One region of the Lysinibacillus sp. 1 U-2021 genome, then DNA from elsewhere that is predicted to be linked to it. Evidence: predicted binding sites of a transcription regulator. Region 1 holds the regulator's gene; the other holds the start of a gene.
What was found. Region 1 encodes NrdR, which represses ribonucleotide reductase genes. Its sites were predicted from a motif close to AACACNATATATNGTGTT; they were not measured.
Positions count from the first base shown of each region.

Region 1 (12,327 bases):
AAGTTTAGATATTCTAATGTAGGAATGGGCCTTTTAGGATATTTATTAGCAAATGAACTTCACACTGACTTTGAAACAGCCATTACTCGTAGAATCGTAGAACCTTTAAATTTAACGAATACCTTTATTTCTATCCCCCCCTCTAAAGAAAAAACCGTATTGAAGGGATATTCTGTTCGGGGACATAACAAGCCCCCACTTGAAATGAATGAATTTATGGCAGCGGGCGCTATACGATCCACTGTTGATGATTTATTAAAATTTTTAAAAATACACGTGGGCAATCGAAATTCAGGCTATTTATTAACACACCAAGCTACTCATACTATTTCAAAAGATGTAAGCATCGGATTAGGATGGGTACTTGAAGACGATATTATTTGGCATAACGGATCAACAAAAGGCTTCTCTAGTTATCTAGGGTTTAATAAAAAACAGCAAACAGGTGTCGTGATTCTATCCAATTATCGATCCTCTATACTTGCAACCAATCCTCTTGAAATGGGGAAAAGTATCTTACAGCTTTTAGAAAATTCTTTATAGCGAAATCGGGGTGTTTCTTGGATGGTATAAAAGGAAATACCCTATTCTTCACAAGAACTCGCTTGTAGCTCCTATACACCTCTTGAAACCTATCCACCTTCACTCATTCTCAGTAATCTCGGCCCGCTAAACGTTTCTAGAAGCTAGCAATGGTTCTTATCATAAGCTAACTTAACATACTTTGGCTGTTGCTCAGTTAAAAGCAACTGTCAGTTTACTCGCAGATATTTTCCATTAATTTATATTTTGATTTCTATAAAATATTAGCAAGTCCTAATTGGCCTTGGAATGAGTAAAAAAGCCTCCTAACATTTTGTTAGAAGGCAAAATCATGCTATATCTATTTAGCAGTATCAGTCAAAAGTAATTTTATTGACTGCATCACGGTCTAATTTTTTAATGACTTCTACCATTAATTTAACGGCATTATCATAATCATCACGATGTAGGATACCTGCATGTGAATGAATATAGCGTGTTGCAATACCGATTGATAGTGCTGGTACACCATTTGCTGTTACGTGGATGGAGCCAGCATCTGTACCACCGCCAGCCATCGCTTCAAATTGATATGGAATATTGTGCTCATCTGCTACATCTAATACGAATTCACGTAAGCCACGATGTGAAACCATAGATGCATCATACACAACGATTTGAGGGCCTGCCCCCATCTTACTCGTTGATTCTTTGGCTGTAACTCCAGGCGTATCTCCTGCTACACCTACGTCCACTGCAAATCCAATATCTGGTTGGATTTTATGTGTAGCAGTTTTTGCACCGCGAAGTCCAACTTCTTCTTGTACATTCCCTACAGAATAAAGAATATTAGGGTGCTTTTCATTTTGTAACGCTTTCATAACATCAATCGCGATTGCACAGCCGATACGGTTATCCCAAGCTTTAGCTAATAGATACTTATCATTTTTCATTACATTAAACTCAAAGTACGGTGTTACCATATCGCCAGGACGTACGCCCCACTCAAGAACTTCATCTTTAGAAGCTGCACCAATGTCGATAAACATATCTTTGATGTCTACTACTTTATTACGTACATCAGCAGGTAAAATATGAGGTGGCTTTGAACCAATAACCCCAATTACTTCATCGCCCTTACGTGTAGTAATTGTTACACGCTGTGCAAGCATAACTTGGCTCCACCAGCCACCTACTGTTTGGAATTTGATAAAGCCTTTGTCATCAATTTGTGTAACCATGAAGCCTACTTCATCTAAATGTCCTGCTACAACAATTTTAGGACCGTTTTCATCGCCAACTTTTTTAGCAATGACACTACCTAAGTTATCTGTTTCTACAGTATCTGCATATGGTGCAATGTATTTTTTCATGACCTCACGCGGTGCACGTTCATTACCTGCGATACCATTCGCATCTGTTAAATCTTTAAACATTTGTAATGTTGGATCTAGTTGTGTCATCCTTTTGCCTCCTACTTCTTGTATCTATTTTATTATACTTCGTTTACCGAAATATTCCTAGCTTAATCGTCTGAAAATTGGTGTATTTCTTACTTTAATAACCTGAACGCTGCCGATGATAATTTTCTTGATTTTTTTCAAGATAAGCACCCACCACATCCTCAAATGTAAAACCGAGATTATACGCTAGTAACCCATAGTATTGCCAAATAGCTAAATAACGCTCCTCTGTAGGTTGATGAATAAATGCTAAAATAACACTTTGTGTTTCTAAAAAAGTAGCTGTTAAATCTTTGTTTTCTTCTACGAAAGGCCACATTTCAATCGATGTATAGCCCTTTAATAAGCCAAGAGATAAGATAAAATGAATCGAATCTACATATTCTTCTAAAATGACTTCACGTGCTGATGGTCCCTTTGTGCTCCAAAATTTAAAGCAACGTGTTTCATTAGCAAGCTCAGCTAGCTCCACTAGTAAGGCTAAGCCCTTTTCCTGAAACACATCTTGCTGAATATTTTGTGTTTGCTCGATAAAATCATCAAGCTCTTTTTGCATGGTAAACAATTGTTGTAAATTCATTTTTTTCTCCTAAATTTCTAAAAAATTTTTTATAAAAAAGTGAAACTATTTGACCCTTCTAATCGTATAGGAAAGAATAACCTTTCTTCAAGGGGGAAATTTAAACATGTTGCCGTTACTAATTCGACTTGCTGTAATAGCGCTTATTATTTATGTATTTTACAAAGCGATTCGTTATATAACCGATCCTAAACGCAAACTTGATGAAGCCTATGAAAAAGGCCAGTATTATTTCTATGATGACGTTAAAAATGTCCGAAAAAATTTCTTTATTTCCTATAAGGGTGCTCTTTTTGAAGGTGAAAAATACCTAGGCACAACAGAGGATGCATTTGAGGTTGTAACCATTTTCGTCGGTGCGCGTGATGCTGCAACATTACAAGGCTTCAGCAAAAGCGACTTTGAATATTTGCAGCAAGAAATATTATTGAACTATCCAAGCGCCAAAATCAATTGGAAGCAGCCCATTGAACAGCTTATGCGAAACACATCCCCGTCATGAGGATGTGTTTTAATTATTCTCATTTATGTCCAGAGCTGCACAATGATAAAAATTTGTATGGCTGCAAGTAGGGGAAAACCAAATGCAAAACGATTATGACGTGTTTTGTGGCGGAATAAATACATACCCAATACACCCCCAGCTGCCCCTCCTGCTATGGCTAGTGTAAATAATGTACGCTCTGCTATACGCCATTCATGATTCTTTGCTCGTGATTTATCCATCCCCATTAAAATGAGCAATACAATTGATACAATGCTCATATAAGCTAATAATGCTTGTCCCATCTCTTACTCCTTTAAAACCGTGATACTATTAATCTAACACAAAAAAGACTGATGGAAAAACCCATCAGTCTTTTTATTGCACTTATGATATTTCACACCTGTCGCTAAGCTTTCGGTGCAGAAATAATAGTGAATGTTGTCAGCTATTATTTAGCTACTGCTTTTTTAGCAGCGTCTGCTAATTGAGTGAATGCTGTAGCATCAGTTACTGCAAGGTCAGCTAACATTTTACGGTTAACTTCAATACCTGCAACTTTTAAACCGTGCATTAAACGGCTATAAGAAAGACCGTTCATACGAGCAGCTGCGTTGATACGAGTGATCCATAATTTACGGAAATCACGTTTTTTCTGACGACGGTCACGGTATGCATATTGACCTGATTTCATTACTGCTTGGTTAGCAACTTTGTATAATGTATGTTTTGAACCATAGTAACCTTTAGCTAATTTCAATACTTTTTTACGACGTTTGCGCGTCACTGTTCCGCCTTTTACGCGTGGCATATGAATTACCTCCTGCTTTTCATTTAAAAATGAATGTTAGTATTTTTTTGTAGTCAATTATTTCATGTAAACAAGTAAAGATTTGATGCGTTTGAAGTCACCAGATGATACGATGTTTGCTTTACGTAGGTGACGTTTTTGTTTCGTAGATTTGTTTGCGAATAAGTGGCTTCCATAAGCACGGTCGTATTTTAATTTACCTGAACCCGTTTTTTTGAAACGTTTCGCAGCTCCACGGTGAGTTTTCATTTTTGGCATGTCGAATTCCTCCTAAACTGTTCGTCTAATATTATTTCTCGTTCTTTGGTTGAAGAACTAAGAACATGCTTCGGCCTTCCATCTTCGGTTTTTGTTCTACCGTTGATACTTCAGCACAAGCTTCAGCAAAACGATCTAACACACGTTGACCAATCTCTTTGTGTGTGATCGCACGACCTTTGAAACGTAGGCTACATTTTACTTTATCGCCTTTTTCAAGGAATTTAATCGCATTACGTAACTTCGTTTGGAAATCATGCTCATCGATTGTTGGGCTCAAACGAACCTCTTTCATTACGATGACCTTTTGATTCTTACGAATTTCACGGTCTTTCTTTTGCTGTTCAAACTTAAATTTACCATAGTCCATGATACGAGCGACTGGCGGCTTGGCTTGAGGGGCCACAAGGACAAGATCCAAGTTTACACGAGCGGCGATTTCTAGCGCTTCATTACGTGTCTTTACACCAAGCTGGTCACCATTGTGATCGATTAATCGAAGTTCACGTGCGCGAATGCCTTCGTTTACATACATGTCTTTGCTAATAGTAATCCACCTCCAAGTAGTTGTCGCGAATACATGGTTTGGGCAAAGCCTTGCCCGGTTGAACGGTACATCCTCTCGTCATGTCCATAAAAAAAGGACGGACATTTTTGAAGATGTCCGCCCGCTATATGTGCATGCGCAAGTCTACGCAAAACAATTCAACGTGTCATACCTGTTCACAGCCTTTAAAGCGTTGTATCAGGTGAGAAGCGGGCAGCCTCTACTTCAACCACAAACTTTGTATTCATTAACCTTAATTATATTAGCATGTATATGATAAGCTGTCAAATATTTATTTTCTTATCAGTGCTAACATAACCAAAATGAAGCTCTTCTATACAAATGCAAGATTTATTTTATACAGAAACCCTCACTTTGGCAAGCAAGGGTCTCTAGTTAAAGCTTATTTTGTAATTTCTGCTTTAATAGCTGCTAGGAAATCCTCAAAGCTAATTGTTTCGGAATCTTTCGAGCCATAACGTCGAACATTCACGCCATTTGCCTCAACCTCTTTATCCCCGATAACAAGCATATAAGGAATCTTTTTCATTTGTGCCTCACGGATTTTATAGCCTAACTTCTCTTCACGATCATCCATTTCCACACGTAAACCAGCTGCTGTCAGTTGCTCTTCAATTTGCTTTGCATAGTCGAAGTGAGCTTCATTCGATACTGGAATAACTTCAACTTGTACTGGTGCTAACCAAGTTGGGAATGCTCCTTTGTATTCTTCAATTAAGAAGGCAACAAAACGTTCCATTGTTGATACAACACCACGGTGGATAACAACTGGACGATGAGGCTTACCATCTTCCCCAACATAAGTTAGGTCGAAGCGCTCTGGTAATAAGAAGTCTAATTGAACTGTAGATAAAGTCTCTTCTTTACCAATCGCTGTTTTTACCTGAACGTCAAGTTTAGGACCATAGAATGCAGCCTCACCTTCCGCTTCAAAGTAGTCTAAGCCAAGTTCATCCATTGCTTCTTTTAGCATGCTTTGTGCTTTTTCCCACATTGCATCATCATCGAAGTATTTCTCAGTATCTGCTGGGTCGCGATAAGATAAACGGAATGAGTAATCATTAAGATCGAAATCTTTATAAACCTCTAAAATTAACTGTACTACTTTTTGGAATTCCGCTTTAATTTGATCTGGGCGAACAAAAATATGGGCATCATTTAATGTCATCCCACGAACACGTTGTAAGCCTGAAACCGCCCCTGACATTTCGTAACGGTGCATTGTGCCAAGCTCTGCAATACGCAATGGTAGATTACGATATGAATGCATGCTGTTTTTGTACACCATCATATGGTGAGGACAGTTCATTGGACGCATAATTAATGTTTCATTATCCATTTCCATTGGTGGGAAAATTGAATCTTGATAATGATCCCAGTGACCAGAAGTTTGATAAAGCTCTTTAGAACCTAATACTGGTGTATAAACGTGCTTATAGCCAAGTGATAATTCTTTATCGACAATATAACGTTCAATAACACGACGAATTGTTGCACCATTTGGTAACCAAAGTGGTAAACCTTGGCCAACCTTTTGGGAAGTTGTAAACAGTTCTAATTCTTTTCCGATTTTACGGTGATCACGTTCTTTTGCTTCTTCTAGCATTTGAAGGTGGTGTTTTAATTCCTCTTTTTTGAAGAACGCTGTACCATAAATACGTTGTAACATTTTGTTATCAGAGTTCCCTCTCCAGTAAGCACCCGCTAATGATAAAAGCTTGAATTCACGAAGTTTACCCGTAGATGGTACGTGGATACCACGGCAAAGATCAAAAAACTCGCCTTGATAATAAATAGATACTTGCTCATCTGCAGGAATGGCTTCAAGTAATTCTAATTTATACTCATCGCCAATTTCTTCATAAAGGGCTTGTGCTTCAGCACGGCTTACATTTTTGCGTTCCACCTCAAGGTTTTCAGCAATAATTTTCTTCATTTCTTTTTCAATGGCTGGTAGATCTTCAGCAGTGATTGGTGTTGGTGAGTCGATATCATAGTAGAAACCACCTTCAATTACCGGACCAATACCAAGCTTTACATCTGGGAATAGACGTTTAATAGCTTGCGCTGTTAAATGGGCAGTTGAGTGACGTAAAATTTCAAGTGCTGCCTCATCATCTTGTGTAATGATTGCAATAGTTGCATCCTCTTCAATTGGTGTTTTTAAATCCACTAACACACCATTAATTTTACCTGCATACGCTTTTTTACGTAAGCCAGGGCTAATAGATAATGCTACGTCATCCGTTGATGTGCCTTTTGCAAATTCCTTTACAGCGCCATCTGGGAAAGTTAATTTAATCATTTCTGACATAATCTTTGCACTCCTTTGTTTTTGATAAATACATCATGCTTGATGATTGGCTGGAGCAATATTTGTGTGACTCTACGGCTTGGTTTGAGCGGAGTCATTGCTTTTTTAAGCATTTCTCAGTGCAATCGGAGCGGCATCTTCATGCTTCTGAGTATTTTCTTACTCTCTATGAGCAAGTTAACCACTTTCGCGAGCGACTTATCTCCCTATATGAGCGGAGCCACCACTATTTCAATGAAATCTGAGAAAAATAAAAAAAGCTCCGTCCCTCACAAAAGGGACGAAGCGTATGCTCGTGGTTCCACCCTTCTTCCTTCCGACTTACATAAAGTCAGACGAAGCTCAAGGCTAGCTAACGGGCTAGGGACCGGCGAAAGATTATCCCTTTCGCTGCTCAGTAGGTAGTAAATAATGTGCCCATACTAGGAAGTTTTCAGCCGATGACTTCCCTCTCTAAAAGCTGATACACAAAATTCATGTCCTCATCAATGCATATTGATATTAAGTATATGAGTCAGTATACGCTCGATTGTCGAAAAATGCAACTATCAATGTTACATCCGACGATTTTTGCCTCGCATTTCGATCGGCACGGTTAGGGCTTTAATTCGCTCCATAATACGTCCCGCTTTGACAACCTCAATATCACCTTTTTGTGACTGAGCTAAGTGATGCTCTAATTCTTCATAGTTAAAATTAGACGTAATAAAAGTTGGCAATTGCTCTGCCATCCGATAATGGAAAATAGTCCCCAATATTTCATCACGTGTCCAGGCAGTCATTGTCTCCGCGCCTAAATCATCTAGCATTAAGACAGGAGCCTTTTTAATATAATCAATTTTCTCATTCAATGTATTATCGCCAATGGCATTTTTCATTTCTCGTAAAAACTCTGGAACGAAAACTACCACAGATTTAACTTTAATTCTAGCTAATTGATTGGCCAAAGCACCAAGTACAAAGGACTTCCCTACACCAAACTCACCGTATAAATAAAAGCCCTTTGTCGGTAGTTTTCCTGTTTCTATTATACTATCTACAAAATCTGTTGCTTTATTGGCAATATCGATTCGTGAATGGTCATCTATAAATAAATCACTTATTGTAGCTTGCAATACATCCTTTGGCATATGCATACTAGCGATCATGTTGGCAACATCTCGGCGCTCGTCCTCACGTATCTTTTGCTCACACTGGACATAATCAATCTCTAACGACTTTCTGACAACTCTTAACTGCGGGATGAAGCCTTTTAAATAATTTGTGCAATTGTCAGTATTGTCACAGCCACAGCACACAGTAGATTGACTAATATATTCTTGAAGCTTTGGTAGGTTTCGCTCAATGTTCTCGTAGTTTAGTTCTTCTGCATGTTGAGCTATAAATTCCTCCACACGCGGATGTTCTAAAATTTCTCGTCGCATCGCTTCATATCGTGCTTGAAATGAAGGTACATTAATTGCTCGTTTTAGTGGTCCATTAATGGGTTCGATTGTCATTCACCTACCTTATTTTGTATATTCCCTAATTTTTCAAGAATTTTTTGTCTTTCTTTTTCAAAATCAGTATGATCAATCGGGGATTCTCCTGCATCGGATTTATCATTTCGTTTATAGAACCATTCAGGCACTTTTTCTTCACGTTGATATCTTGAACGTCCTTTTGTCTGTTGACTCGTTTTATTGGACGTTTGCGGCTTGTTTTTCCAAGCTGTATATTTATCATGCTCTTGACGTGCAAGTTCCATTGCTTCCTTAGCGGTCTGGACATTTTTTCGTACCCAATGATCAGCAATCGTTTCCACATATTTTTTAGGGAGCTTCATATCTGTTGTTAGCATAACGTATTCTAACAATGCATTAACCACTCCAATTGGCATGCCATGTTGAACGATTAAATTTTCTGCAAGTTGGACTGAGGTTTGTAATGGTTCTTTACCATTATTTATATCTCTTAAAACTTGGACAGGCGCCGTTGTTTCTAAATAGTGTTGAAGTTCCTGATCCTTGGTTTTTTGTCCCGCTTCTGCTACTGGTAGAGGATCGGTGACACGGGCAAGTTTTGGCGGCTCCTTGGATACGGTTAATTTATAAAAATCAGCAGCAGCCTTTCGTAAACGTTCCTGAGAAATGCCTAAATCATCATCTAAAGCAAGTATGACTACTTTTTGCATATCAAGGGCTGTTAAATGATATAAAAATGCCAACTTGGCTATGGCTTCACGCACTTCAAATGTCAACAAATTGGAAGGTACCAATTGCTCAGACAAACCGGCTTGCAATAAATCAAAATCGAATTGCTCCAAATAAAATGGATACACTTTTTGTTTATCCTTAGGACTCGTATCCACTTGTAAATCTGATGGAATATTGGCATGAACAGGCTTGTAGACATCAATAAAAGCACGAGATACATCCTTAAACGCCGTGTCCTTTACAGGTGACATAAAGCGCTGACGTAAGTTGCGATAAGCCTGCTCTCCAATTTTACTAAACAAAAACATCGACAGCAGCGGGTCTTTCATAAAGCTATCTGCATCTAATGGGCGCTGTAGCTCATATAAAAAACTACGCTCACCAGCATTTTCTTTTTTCCATGTACGCAGCAAACCAATAGCTTCTAAAGCAATACGAGCCTCAAACACTTTACCAATTGGTAGCCCTAGCACATTCATTAAATAATAATGTGTCATTTGCTGCTTTGGCATTTGCTCTGCTTCTGCCCATAATGTTAAATAGAGGCTAACTGGCTCTGATCCCGTTAATGGTTGATAAAATAATGTAACTAATTGACGCTCTTGTGTAGAAAATGCATGAGGTAGACGAATGTCGAAAGGATCGCCAGGCTGCAATTCCTTATATAAATGAATCAACGGCATTCATCCTCTCTGTTTGCTATGATTTCTTCTCCGTTTGACGTTGAATAATGTCTTTTATTTCTTCAATAAAGACATTGATATCTTTAAACTGACGGTAGACCGACGCAAAACGCACATAGGCAACCTCATCAATTTTGGCTAAGCGGTCCATGACCATTTCGCCAACATCTTCTGAGCGTACTTCCGAATTTCCAATACGACGAAGATCTTTTTCAATGGACAGAACAAGTTCCTCCAGCACATCAAGTGCCACTGGACGTTTTTCACAAGCACGAATAAGCCCACGAAGCACCTTCTCACGGCTAAACTCTTCTCGTGAACCTTCTTTTTTCACAACGACTAATGGTGTCTCTTCAATTTTTTCAAACGTTGTAAAACGGAAGCCACATGACTCACATTCACGACGTCTACGAATTTCTTTATTATCATCTACTGGCCTCGAATCCACAACACGCGTTCCGTTAAATTGGCAAGATGGACATCTCATATAATTACTCTCCTGGTTTACAACAATTTAATATATCTATTATAACAAATTTCCTACATGTAAGAAAAGTGCATTCACGTTTGTGAGCTCATGATAAATCTAAAGCACCTGAAGTACAAGAAAAGTTTCTGTAAAAAAAGAGCACATTGAAACCTTTTCGATTTCAATGTGCTCTCTATAGAAATTATTACGCGTTTACCGTTTCTAAAGCATTTGCCACTTTTTTTACAAGGTCAACAACGCGTGCAGAGTAGCCCCACTCGTTATCATACCAAGCAAGTACTTTTACTTTGCGGTTGCCTAACACCATTGTAGAAAGTCCATCAACTGTTGAAGAATAAGTTGTTGTATTGTAATCAGAAGATACTAATGGCTCAACAGAGAAATTAAGGATACCCTTCATTGGACCTTCTGTTGCCGCTTTTACAAATGCTGCATTGACTGCATCAACTGTTACATCTGTATTTAAATCTACTACAAGATCAACTAAAGATACGTTTGGTGTTGGAACACGAAGTGCCATACCATGAATTTTACCTTCTAATTCAGGTAAAACTAATTTTAATGCTTTCGCTGCACCTGTAGATGTTGGGATAATGGATTGGGCGCATCCACGTGCACGACGTAAATCTTTATGCGGATTGTCTAAGTTCTTTTGGTCATTTGTATAAGCATGAACTGTTGTCATTAAACCATTCTCAATACCAAATGTGTCATTCAATACTTTTGCTACTGGCGCTAAGCAGTTTGTTGTACAAGAAGCATTTGAAATAACATCATGTTTAGCAATATCCAATTTGTCATCATTTACACCTAAAACAATTGTTACATCTTCGTTTTTACCCGGTGCTGTTAAGATTACTTTTTTCGCGCCAGCTGCTAAGTGCATAGCTGCTTTATCACGCTCATTAAATTTTCCTGTAGCTTCAATAACGATATCTACACCCATTGTAGACCAAGGTAATTTTAAAGGATCACGTTCACTAATAATTTGAACACGTTTACCATTTACAACTAAAGCATCGCCTGCTGGTTCTACCGTACCTTCAAATGTTCCGTGATTTGTGTCATACTTAATCAAATGTGCTAACGTTTCTGCAGGATAGCTTGCGTTAATTGCAACAATGTTTAAATCTTGTTGTACGATAGCCTGGCGGAAAACCATACGTCCGATACGCCCGAAACCATTAATAGCAATTGATACTGTCATTTATAATATCCTCCTGTGAGTACATACTCAGATTAATTAATTATATACTTTATGGTGATTAGTATAACACAATTTTAAAAAAGATGAACATTATATATTGAGAATATAAAAGTTCTTATTTTCTGAAAAATTATTCTTTATTATGGCGTTTCCCCATAAAAAAATGCGTAGCAAGATCGGCTTGCTACGCATCATAGAAGAACTCATTAAATAACATCCCAATAATGCAGGATTTTTTTTAATTGTTCTGCTGTACTTTCTATATTTTCGTTATTATAAATGACCGCATGTGCACCCTTTTCTTTGACAGACATCGGCAGTTGAGAGTGTATACGTGCCAATGCATCTTCTTTAGTTAAATTATTTCGTTCCATTAAACGTCGAAGCTGAACTTCTTCACTGACCGATACCACAATGATACGTTCCACAAAATGTTGAAGCTTACTCTCAAATAACAAAGGAATGTCCATCACAACATGTTCATGTCCTGCTTCTAAATAGGCATCACGCTGACGTAACATTTCTTTTCTGATTGCTGGATGCATGATATCATTTAACGTTTTGCGTTTGGCAGGCTCATGGAATATGATATCACCCAGCATAGTTCGATTTAAATTGCCGTCCTCAAGCAAGATAGCTTGTCCAAAACTTTCAGCAATCAAAGCTAATGTCTCTGTTCCAGGTTCTACGACATCTCGTGCTACGACATCTGCATCAACAATCGGTAAACCCAGTTCGCTCATCATTTTAGC
Region 1 covers NZ_CP123966.1:2,271,182-2,283,508, forward strand. Annotated here, with positions in the region: gene QH639_RS11505 (serine hydrolase domain-containing protein) at 1-543, shown strand, start outside; gene QH639_RS11510 (M42 family metallopeptidase) at 897-1,985, opposite strand; gene QH639_RS11515 (dUTP diphosphatase) at 2,080-2,565, opposite strand; gene QH639_RS11520 (hypothetical protein) at 2,672-3,067, shown strand; gene QH639_RS11525 (DUF1294 domain-containing protein) at 3,091-3,354, opposite strand; gene rplT (50S ribosomal protein L20) at 3,501-3,860, opposite strand; gene rpmI (50S ribosomal protein L35) at 3,918-4,118, opposite strand; gene infC (translation initiation factor IF-3) at 4,150-4,653, opposite strand; gene thrS (threonine--tRNA ligase) at 5,069-7,000, opposite strand; gene dnaI (primosomal protein DnaI) at 7,555-8,493, opposite strand; gene QH639_RS11555 (replication initiation and membrane attachment family protein) at 8,496-9,878, opposite strand; gene nrdR (transcriptional regulator NrdR) at 9,895-10,365, opposite strand; gene QH639_RS11565 (glyceraldehyde-3-phosphate dehydrogenase) at 10,553-11,575, opposite strand; gene coaE (dephospho-CoA kinase) at 11,782-12,327, opposite strand, start outside.

Region 2 (12,327 bases), 300 kb from region 1:
GAATGTATCCCAAGATAAATTGACCCATATTATTTTTTCCGAAGCGGCTATTTATCGGGGTTTTTTAGAACAATCCTATCAGCAAAAAAAATTTATAGAAAATGTTAGTATCGATATTATTCCTTCGCCTTCTCAAATGGCTTCAGAAAGTCTTGCAGAGATTCAGCATAATGTCCACCATATGTATCTAAAGGAATTTGATGTCGCTATTGATCCACAAGAGCTATTTGATTTCCACTATAGCCTTTGGCAGGCGGGCAAAATTGATTTTGCGATTACTTGTTATCCCTCTGTTGATGAAGAGCTGAAGAAACGTGGTGTGCCATCTTATTGGGTTTCCCCAACAAAAACAGAAATTTATCATACAGTTCAACTTTTTACAGAGAAGATCAAAACGTCCTATTATAAAGAGACACAAATTGGTGCAGTCATGCTTGAAATTAAGGACTTCGATTCATTAAAAGAACGCATGAAGCAAGGCTATCGTATTCAATATTTAGAATTGCGCACGAAGGAAAATCTACTACAGCTCTGTGAACAGATTGATGGCTCTCTTATTGAAGAGGGGAATGGTAAATATACGATCTTTAGTACAAGAGGTGCGATTGAAGGGCAAATACGATTTTTACAGGAAAAAATGTATCAGTTGTCGATTGAAATGGAGACAAAGGTGACAGCAGGCATTGGCTTTGCTCAAACAGTGTTCAATGCTGAGTTACATGCTCACCGAGGACTAAGACAGACGAAGGAAAACGAGGCTATTGACATCGTGATGATACAGGATGATGGCACCATTATTGAATCGGTAGGGCATGTAGAAGAGCTATCCTATTCCTACCGAGCAGAAGACCCTTATATTTTAGAAAAACTAAAAAAAGGGAATATTAGTATTAAAACCTATATGAAAATCCATGCACTTGTACAAAAAATGCATTGGAAGCATTTTACGACAAAGGATTTAGCGACACAACTGCAAATGAGCGAGAGAAATGCCCAACGAATCGTAGCAGATTTATGTAATGTAGATTTAGCGAGAATTTGTGGAGAAGAATTACAGCATACTCGAGGCAGACCTATTAAAATGTATCAACTTGTCTAAAAACAAAAATGTCCCAAACCAATAAATGGTGTGGGACATTTTTTTATGCTTTTTGAAGCCTTAAATACTGATAAATCACTAAATTCAGCGGTTATTTAGGTACATAATATGGATTTACGAAGACGATTATCTATTAGAAATTTTCAAAAAAATATTGTCTTTTTATTGAACTTTGATTATTATACGAATATATAACGAAAATGTCGGTATATAAAAGGGGATTTACGGACAAGGGGGCAAGCATATTCAAGAATAGTCGTGGCAATAAAGAGAGGATTTCTATATATGGGAGGGATATGTATGACAACAAATGAAATAACGAAGAAATCTAGAAATGTCATCCTTGCACTTTTATTTTTAGGCTGGTCTTTAGGGAATTTAGATCGCTATATTATGAACTATGCAGTGGTTTCGATTACAGGAGATTTGCAACTGGATGCATCTTCAACGGGTATTATTTTAAGCGCTTTCTTTTTAGGCTATGCCATTATGCAAATACCGGGTGGCTGGCTTGCCGATAAGTTTGGCGCAAAACGAGTTTTATTGATGGCTGTTATCATGTGGTCTATTTTTACGGGCCTAACAGCTATTGCTTGGTCTTTAACAGCGATGATTGTAATTCGTTTTTTATTTGGTATTGGTGAGGGTGGTTTTCAGCCATCAAGCTCTAAAATTATTGCTACGATTTTCCCAAAAGAGGAAAGAGGTAGAGCGATGTCCATCATGCTTACTTCTGGTGGCATTGTTTCACTCATTGTCCCTTTGCTAGCTGCTTATCTATTAGGAACGATTGGCTGGCGCATGATGTTTATCATCATTGGAGCAATTGGGGCCATAATTGCCTTTTTATATTGGAAATACATTCAACTCCCGCAAGATGAGGCAGCTACTGCTGGAACAGAAAATACTACGAACAAAGTGAATTTTAAAGAGTTATTGAAAACACCCCTAATGTGGAATTTAATCATTGCTTATTTTTGTATTTATGCAGTGAACTGGGGATTAGTTTCTTGGATTCCAACATATCTTCAAAAAAATCGAGGCTTGGATTTAATGTCCATTGGTTGGGCGCAAACAATACCAGCTATTACAACGATAATTGGTGTATATGGTAGTGGCTATATCATTGATAAGCTACCAAAAGGTATGGAGAAAGTGTTAGGCTCTATTTCCTGCGCAGTCATTGGTCTTTTATTGTATTTAATGTTTACTGCCAAAACAGTGACGTTATTTATTGGTTACCAAACAGTCGTTTCGATCTTTATTGCGTTTGTCATTACATTACTACCTGTTATTGTGCTCAAGAAATTACCTTCCTCTATCACAGGTTCTGCAATGGGGATTGCCAATACAGGGGGACAATTAGCAGGGTTTGTTACACCGATGGCAATTGGATTTATGGTTGATGCCTTTAATGGCTCCTTTGATGCAGCCTTTTGGATGTTAATTGGCTTTGCGCTTATCTGTATTGTATCGCTTGTCACATTAAACGACCAAAAAGGAACATTATTAAAAGCATAATGAATTTGGAGGGACAAATATGAGTTATCATGAAAAAATTTCAACATTAATTGAAGCAAAACAGCAAGCTACAGTAGCATTAAGCGATGCGATTTGGGCTGTGCCCGAGCTTCATTTTCAAGAAAAGAAATCGATGGAATATATGAAACAGGCACTAGAAAAAGAGGGTTTTCAAACAGAAGTCGGTGTTGCTGCTCTTGAAACAGCGCTTGTTGGAACGTATGGTTCTGGTCAGCCTGTCATTGCCTTTTTAGGTGAATATGATGCGCTTCCAGGCTTGAGTCAAAAAGGTGGGGCGACACAACATGAGCCTCTTGTGGATGGTGGAAGCGGACATGGCTGTGGTCATAATTTATTAGGTACTGGCGCATTCGCAGCTGCTGTTGCTGTAAAGGATTATTTAGAGCAAAATCATCAGTCAGCAACAATCCGTTTTTACGGTTGCCCTGCAGAGGAGAATGGATCTGGTAAAGCTTATATGGCAAAGGCTGGCCTTTTTGATGATGTTGATATCGCGATCTCTTGGCATCCAGGTACGTTTTCGACTGTGATGACGTGTAGTTCTCTAGCAAACTATGCCGCAACGTTTAAGTTTACGGGCAAAAGTGCTCATGCCGCAGCTGCACCACATCTTGGACGAAGTGCTTTAGATGCTGTTGAGCTTATGAATGTTGGGGTAAACTACTTACGAGAACACATCATTCCAGAAGCACGTGTGCATTATGCCATTACTAATTCTGGCGGAACTTCGCCAAATGTCGTTCAACCATATGCAGAGGTAACGTATCTAGTTAGGGCACCTAAAAAGCAGCAAGTGCAGGAAATTTATCAGCGCGTTGAGAACATTGCAAAGGGTGCCACAATGATGACAGGGACGTCAGTGGACATTGAGTTTGAAGGTGCTGCATCAAATCTTATTACAAATAAAACACTTTATGATGTGATGTATCAACAAATACTTGAAATTGGTATGCCAGACTATACAATAGAGGATGAACAGTATGCGCAGGCAATTTTCAATACGTTTACACCAGAAGTACAAGCAGCTTCATTAGTGGGCTTACGCAGAGAAGATGCCAAGCAACTACAAGGCAAAGTGATTGCTGATCATGTTCCAGGCATGCTACCTGAATTTATTATGGGTGGCTCTACAGATGTTGGCGATGTTAGCTGGAACGTACCAACCGTACAGTGTACAACTGTATGCATGGCATTAGGGACACCATTACATACATGGCAGGTAGTGTCTCAGGGAGTGACCCCAATAGCGCATAAAGGAATGCTACAGGCTGCTAAAATTATGGCTTGTACAGCCTTAGCGTTGCTGGATAATCCTCTATACATTGAAAAAGCGAAAAAGGAATGGCAAGAACGTCTAGATGGTGAAACATATCAATCTTTAATTCCAGAGGGAACACAGCCACCTAAGCGCTAACAGGATAGAGTCTTCATAGGAGAACTATGAAGGCTCTGTTTTTGCCTCATTTTGAAAGGAGAACGCGACATGTCAACACAACCCAATCATCAGCATCATCTTCTAGCACAGTGGGTATCACAGTATCGTGCAGCTACCAAAGAAGGGCAATGTGCTAATTATATCCCTGCTTTAGCCAAAAAAGATCCTAATCAATTAGCTGTGGCGATTGTGGGGACTGAAGGCCACGAAATCAAAGCGGGAGATACCGAAGAACTATTTACCCTTCAAAGCGTTTCCAAGGTTATTACCTTTATTTTAGCCTGTATGGATCGAGGCTTACCATATGTTTTAGAAAGAGTAGATGTTGAACCAACAGGAGATACCTTTAACTCAATTATTCGCTTAGAAAGTCATCAGCCAGGTAAACCCTTTAACCCGATGATTAATGCTGGGGCTATTACGGTATCCTCCATGTTGGCTGGTCATTCTCCGCAAGAGAAGGTCACAAAGATTCTACAATTTTTAGAACAAATCATCGGCAAGCAATTGAGTATCAATGAAGAAGTATTCCAGTCAGAGTGGCAAACGGCTAATCGTAATCGAGCATTGGCCTATTACTTAATGGATTCAGGGTTTTTAGATTGTCCAGTAGAGGCGGCACTTGAGGTTTATTTGAAGCAATGTGCAATTGAAGTCAATGTATCAGATTTAGCCATGATTGGCCTAGTTATTGCGAATGATGGCTATCACCCACTGTTAAAGAAACAGCTATTCCCAAAACAAGTGGCAAAATTAGCGAAGGCTTTAATGGTAACGTGTGGTATGTACAATGCCTCAGGGAAGTTTGCGGCATTTATTGGCCTCCCTGCCAAAAGTGGTGTATCAGGTGCGATTCTTGCGGCTGTTCCAGGACATGCAGGCCTGCACTCGCCGTTTCCTACTGGCTGTGGTATCGGAATTTACGGACCAGCGATTGATCCAATAGGAAACAGTGTGGCAGGTGTACAGTTGCTGAAACAGCTAGCAACAGAATGGGATATGACTATTTTTTAATAAGTGAAGATGATTTCAGCGCTTAGTCTGAAGTCATCTTTTTTTCATTTTATAAATAATAAATAAAGCGATAAACCAAATTGGTGTTAACAGCAGTGCTGTACGCGTAGCCTCAGAAATAAACATCACCATTAATAAAAAGGCGAAAAACGCAAGCACGACGTAGTTGATAAAAGGAGTCAGTGGTGCTTTGAAGATGGAAGCTTCATGTAAAGCACGTTTTTTTCGTTTGTAGATGATGTGAGAAATGATGATAATGCTCCACACCCATATAAAACAAATTGCACTGATTGTCGTCACAACACTAAAGGCATTCTCTGGCATCAACTTACTTAACAGAGCACCAACTGATACAACAATAGCAGAAATAACGAGAGCATTACTTGGCACACTGTTTCTGTTGAGTTTTGCGAATGCTGGAGACGCCTGTTTATTGTTACCAAGATTATAGAGCATCCGACTTGTGGAGAATAACCCACTGTTACCTGCTGAAGCCGCTGAAGTAAGCACAACAAAATTTATAATACCAGCAGCAATCGGGATACCTGCTAATGTAAACACTTGGACAAAGGGACTGCTTGAAGCAGACATTTCATACCATGGGTTAATACATAAAATGACAAATAATGCCCCTACATAGAAAAGCAAAATGCGAAATGGAATTTTATTAATGGCAGAAGGAATATTTTTTTGAGGATCTGCGGTTTCAGCTGCTGAAACCCCCACTAATTCCACTCCAACAAATGCAAAGACTACCATTTGGAAGGCCATTAAAAAGCCGTATATACCATTTGGGAACATGCCTCCATGTGCCCACAGATTTTCAACTGATACGGTCCCTGAGCTAGTTTGAAAGCCAGTTACTAACATAATAAGACCAATAATAATAAGTGCGACAATCGTAATAACTTTAATAATAGCGAACCAAAATTCTAGCTCACCAAAAAGCTTAACGGTTAATAGATTTAGTAGTAATAACAATACAAGGCAACCAATGGCTGGCACCCATTGTGGGAGATCAAACCAATATTGTGTATAAACCCCCACCGCAATAATGTCTGCCATTGCGGTCATAATCCAACAGAACCAGTATGTCCAACCTGTTACATAACCTGCCCAAGGCCCTATGTACTCGGATGCAAAATCCGTAAATGAAGTGTAGCCTGCGTTGGATAGTAACAATTCACCTAAGGCACGCATCACAAAAAATAGCGCTGTCCCCACAATTAAGTAGGCTAGGATGATCGAAGGCCCTGCTAAGGCAATGGCTTTTCCAGAGCCTAAAAATAAACCAGTCCCAATTGTTCCGCCAATGGCAATAAGCTGCACATGGCGATTTTTTAAATCTCGTTTTAATTGTTGCTGTTCCACGTTAATCCCCCTCAAAGATGCATAAAAAACTATGACTGGAAAAATAAAAAGAGACTAGTTGTGACACTAGTCTCGGAAAAACGTCAGAATAACAAATATCATTTACTCACAGATGTCTACATGAAATAGGTTAAATATTTTATGTAGCATCGCTTATAAAAGCTGTATTACTCCTCTGTCCTTTTGCCTGAGATAGTGAACCCTTCGGCGACGCAATGTGCGCTCTCTCCAGAACTGCTCCTGCTATAGTTTGATCCATAGCATTCATAGCTTATTAACTTGATAATCAATTATTATTGTAAGATATTATACATCCTAACAGTGCTTCTAAAATTATTCAACAATAAATTTTGACTATTTTCAGAAAAATAGAAGAATGGGGTTCGTAACAGGCATATCTCTAACGAAAAATAGTATTTTTGGTCATACAAAGTGTTTCGTGAAGGGGTTTTTAATATGAGATGGATTATTGGAAGATTGCTCAACATAGCTGTCGAAGTGCTCAAACATAAGTGAAAACCGCTCCAAAAGAGTGTGGAAGTGCTCAAACAAATGAAAAGGACGCTCAAAAAAGTGGACGAAGCGCTCATTTTTATGAGGACCCGACTCAAGTAGCGAACTCGTTCAAAGTAGACTTTGTATCAAAAAGGGGATTATAATGCGTTTTGTTGCTTTACTTTTTTAATTTAATGACATGAAGCTCGTACAGCATCATTTGAAATAGATATAATATAGTAGAAACTCTGAATTTTTTAAAAAAGAAGTCGTCTCATAGTACTTTGAGACGACTTTTTCTGATGAGAGCATTAATATTTTTTTGCTTTTATTTTACCTGTCCAAGTTTTGAAACCACCTTGAAGTTGGTAAATTTGGTTGTACCCACGTTTTTTAAGAAATAGTGCAGCACGTGAGCTACGGCCTGTATTTTGACAGTATAGATATACTGGTAAATCTGGGCGAATTTCTTTATAACGTTGACGTAGTGTTGTCGAAGGAACATTTCGTGCACCAAGAATGTGACCAGCATCAAATTCTTTTTGCTCACGAACATCGATCAGCTGGGCTTTACGATAGCCTTCTATGAATTGCTCTTGTGTTAGGTTGGTTACGGCTTTTTTGAGTCGTAGTGCATTAATTCCGATATATGCAATTGTGACTACTAAAACGACACCGATTGTGATAAGTATGTCCAAGATTTTCTTACCCCTTTCTATCTTCTCTATTATTATAAAAGATGCGCTAGCGATAGTCCAATGAGTTTGATAAAATTAACTAGGTTGTAGCGAAATCGCTTTTTTCGTTACACAAGCAATCGTTCGCAATTTGAACTGTAGTATACTATTCGTTAAAGTTGACCCACAGGTGGGGCCTGATGGATCATTTTATATTTGTAGGAGATGAGCATATGACAACTTGGTATTTTTTAAATTCAGGGAAATGTAGTCCTTCTTTTAATATGGCACTAGATGAAGCCTTACTTGATTGGCATAGTGAGGGGTTAATTCCACCAGTAATTCGTTTCTACGAGTGGGAGCCTGCGACATTATCCATTGGTTATTTTCAACAAGCTAAAAGAGATATTAATTTAGATGCTGTGCGTGAACAAGGCTTAGGTTTTGTACGTCGACCAACTGGTGGACGAGCTGTCCTACATGAACATGAGCTAACTTATAGTGTCATTGTGACGGAAAGCTATCCGAATATGCCAGAATCTGTGACAGAGGCATATCGTGTGTTAAGTGAGGGAATTTTGCAAGGTTTCCATAACCTGGGTATGGATGCCTATTTTAGTGTACCTGATACAGAGGAGAAAAGAGCGGACCTGAAGAGTCCAAAAAGTGCTGTTTGCTTTGATGCACCAAGTTGGTATGAACTTGTCGTAGAAGGGAAAAAAATAGCTGGAAGTGCTCAAACACGTCAAAAGGGTGTCATTTTACAGCATGGCGCCATTTTATTAGATTTGGATCAAGAGAAATTATTATCCGTATTTAATTTCTCCAGTGAAGAAGCGAAGAATCGTATGCGTAGAAAGCTACCAGAAAAGGCTGTTGCCATCAACAGTCTTGTAAAAGAGCCAGTGACAGTTGAACAATGTGTGACAGCTTTTAGAGATGGTTTTGCAAAATCGTTGCAAATTGAATTAAAACCATTTACACTTTCTGAGGAGCAATTAGAATATGTCCAAGCTTTAGAAGAAAAAAAATATGCTTCAGATGAGTGGAACTTTAAAAAGTAAAAAATGGTATGAAAAAAATATTTTTTAACGTTCAATCCTAGTCATAACAAGTAGTTCTGAATCTATTAAAAAAAGCAAGAGTTGAATTAAAAAACTATATATAGTATCTTTTTTAAAGACATATACACAATATGTAGTGTTTAACAACACGAGATATTGTGTATTTATTTTGTAATGAAGAAAATAAGGGAGGCAAAACGATGGTACTCACAAATCATCAACCCGAAGTAAACAATCAATTTGAACAGTTAAACAAAGATATTGAACAATTCCCGCAGGTACATCCCGTAACATCTGATATGCATATTACACACAAAGGTGTATCGAGACTTGTCATGATCGATCGCTATTCGTTTAAAGACACAGAAAAGAAAACATTGAAAGCCGGCGACTTTGTTGTATTAACGGTAAAAGCTGATCCGAAATTTCCTGCACGTGGTTTAGGGACAATTCAAAAATTGGATATGTCTACAAAAACAGCAGAGATTTTGATTGAAGAAGATTATCGTAGCGCATTAGACGATCCGCAAGAGCAAGAAACGGGTGTGATTACGCGTTCAATTGACGTGCTAGAAAAGCCTCTTGAGATATATTATGAACAAATTGCAAAACGAAATGCAACGGGCCTTGCCGCTGTTGAAAAAACACCAGAAAAACGCCAAGAATGGTTTGAAAAATTTTATGAGCAATTAGTATCCTTGAAATTCATTCCAGCTGGACGAGTGATTTATGGAGCTGGATCTGAAACTGATGTAACCTTCTTTAACTGTTACGTGATGCCATTTGTCGCTGACTCTCGTGAAGGTATCAGTGATCACCGTAAGCAAGTTATGGAGATTATGAGCCGCGGTGGAGGTGTTGGAACAAATGGTTCAACATTACGCCCACGTAACACATTAGCTCGTGGTGTAAACGGTAAATCATCTGGTTCTGTATCCTGGTTAGATGACATTGCTAAATTGACACATCTTGTGGAGCAAGGTGGATCACGTCGTGGCGCACAAATGATTATGCTAGCAGATTGGCATCCAGATATTGTGGAGTTTATTATTTCCAAAATGCAAAATCCACGTATTCTGCGTTACCTGATCGAAAATACAACGGATGAAACAATCATCCGTCTAGCCAAAGAAAAATTAAACTTCAAGCCACTTTCTATGCAAGAAGAAGCAATGTATCAAGGCATCGTGAATTATAAAAACATTGAAGGCTTAGGTGGATTTGATACAGCGATCATTCGTGAGGCTGAAAATAAATTACGTGATGGTGGCACGTACACTGTTCATAACCCAGAGTTTTTAACAGGTGCCAACATTTCTGTGACATTAACAAAAGAATTTATGGAAGCAGTTGAAAAAGATGCTGACTTCGAGCTTCGTTTCCCAGCTGTTGAAGAATATACAAAGGAAGAAATGAGCGTTTACAACACGAAATGGCATGAAGTTGGTGATGTTCGTGAATGGGAGAAAATGGGCTATAAAGTCCGCACATACCGTACAATTAAAGCAAAAGAGTTATGGAATTTAATTAATGTATGTGCAACATACTCAGCAGAGCCAGGTATTTTCTTCATTGACAACGCCAATGACATGACAAATGCAAAGGCATACGGTCAAAGTGTTGTAGCGACGAACCCATGTGGCGAGCAACCACTTGCACCATATTCTGTGTGTAACTTAGCTGCTGTGAATTTAGCACAGTTTGCGAATAAAGAAAATCAATCAGTTGATTACGAAGCACTACGTGAAACAGTTCGTGTTGGTGTTCGTATGCAGGATAATGTGATTGATGCGACACCTTACTTCTTAGAAGAAAACCGTGTACAAGCTCTTGGTGAACGTCGTGTTGGATTAGGCGTTATGGGCTTAGCCGATTTGCTGATTTACTGTGAAAAAGAATACGGTTCAGAAGCAGGGAATGCGTTAGTCGATGATATCTTTAAAACAATCGCTGAAACTGCGTATGAGGCGTCTACAGAGCTTGCGAAAGAGCGTGGTAGCTTCCCGTTCTTAGTAGGTGCTACAGACGAAGAAACAGCACGTTTACGTAAAGCCTTTACAGAGACAGGCTTTATGCAAAAAATGCCTGCTCATATCAAAGAGCAAATTTTAGCGACTGGTATCCGTAACTCACATTTATTAACGGTTGCACCAACAGGGTCCACAGGAACAATGGTAGGGGTAGCAACAGGTCTTGAGCCATACTTCTCCTTCACGTACTATCGTTCTGGTCGTCTAGGTAAATTCATTGAAGTAAAAGCTGAAATTGTCCAAGAATATTTGAACCGTCATCCAGAAGTAAATGAGCAAGAGCTTCCAGAATGGTTCGTTACAGCAATGGAGCTAAAACCAGAAGCGCATGCGGATGTGCAATGCATTATTCAAAAATGGATCGATTCCTCTATTTCTAAAACTGTAAACGCACCAAAAGGCTATACAGTACAGCAAGTTGAAAAAGTGTACGAGCGACTATATAAAGGTGGCGCTAAGGGTGGTACGGTCTATGTTGACGGTAGCCGTGATTCACAAGTACTTACACTAAAAGCAGAAGAAAATGATATGGATCAACTTTCATTTGAAGAGGAATTGGTTGAAGAACATACAAAACGTCCAGTCGTATTAGTAGATACGATTCAAGCGTTAGAGTCAACAACTGTTATTGGCTCAGACGTTGGGAATACATGCCCAGTATGCCGTAAAGGCACAGTCGAAGAAATGGGCGGCTGTAATACATGTACAAACTGTGGCGCACAGTTGAAATGCGGTTTATAAATTAGATTTAATAACAGTTGTTGTATCTTTAAAACAAAGTTTAACCGTTTGTAATAAAGTTGTACCGTTTTGAAAAAAGTTATACCGTTTATAAAAAAGATGAACTGTTGTTAGATCTTAGAATAATAATTTATAATAGTTTGATCAAAAATCCTGTTATATGCAGGATTTTTTCCTTATTCAGCAATCGGACCAAATTGTTGAGGAACGTTTTCAATGGATTTATTGTTGAAATATAGCGTTAGATAAAGATAAACTCCATTTTGACCAATCTTTTTTCAAAATGGAGTTTTTGCATTTGCTGATAAATAAAGTCTGAAGGTAAATTTTTGATCAATCTATATTCTGAAGCTATATTCACTTGTTTTTTATTTTTTATTTGTAAGTAAATCTTTATTTGGTTGGGAAAATGAAGCAAGGAGGTGAAATAATCCAGGTAAGACAATTAACATACCAACAATCGCATATATTTGTCGCGTACTTAAATCTAAAAATGTTGAGGAAGCAAACAATATCCCTAATGGCATGGTAACTCGAATGAATAGTAATCGAACTGCACTTAGTTGGATTAAACGATCTCTAGGTGCTTCACGCTGAAAAATTGCTGCGCTTTGAGCATTGAATAAAGGAAATACCATTCCTCCAAACAATTCACACACCCATGCAATAGGAACTGAATTTACAAAAAACAAGAGTACGAATGAAAGACCTCCTCCTATTAAACCGAGGTACATAGTTTGATAAGTTTTTGGTAACTTCGTAAGTAGTACCATACCTACAGCATAACCGACTGGGAAAGACCCAGAAAAGATCGCATATTCCCAAGAATGACCATTAAGGTCTCCTTGTATAAAAGGAA
Region 2 covers NZ_CP123966.1:1,970,268-1,982,594, reverse strand. Annotated here, with positions in the region: gene QH639_RS10085 (hypothetical protein) at 1-1,099, shown strand, start outside; gene QH639_RS10080 (MFS transporter) at 1,400-2,620, shown strand; gene QH639_RS10075 (M20 family metallopeptidase) at 2,640-4,055, shown strand; gene QH639_RS10070 (glutaminase) at 4,125-5,090, shown strand; gene QH639_RS10065 (amino acid permease) at 5,124-6,461, opposite strand; glycine riboswitch at 6,627-6,703, opposite strand; gene QH639_RS10060 (rhodanese-like domain-containing protein) at 7,268-7,654, opposite strand; gene QH639_RS10055 (lipoate--protein ligase family protein) at 7,867-8,697, shown strand; gene QH639_RS10050 (vitamin B12-dependent ribonucleotide reductase) at 8,898-11,468, shown strand; gene QH639_RS10045 (MFS transporter) at 11,837-12,327, opposite strand, start outside.
Region 2: the regulator NrdR is predicted to act here: its motif matches at 8,821-8,838, upstream of QH639_RS10050 (vitamin B12-dependent ribonucleotide reductase).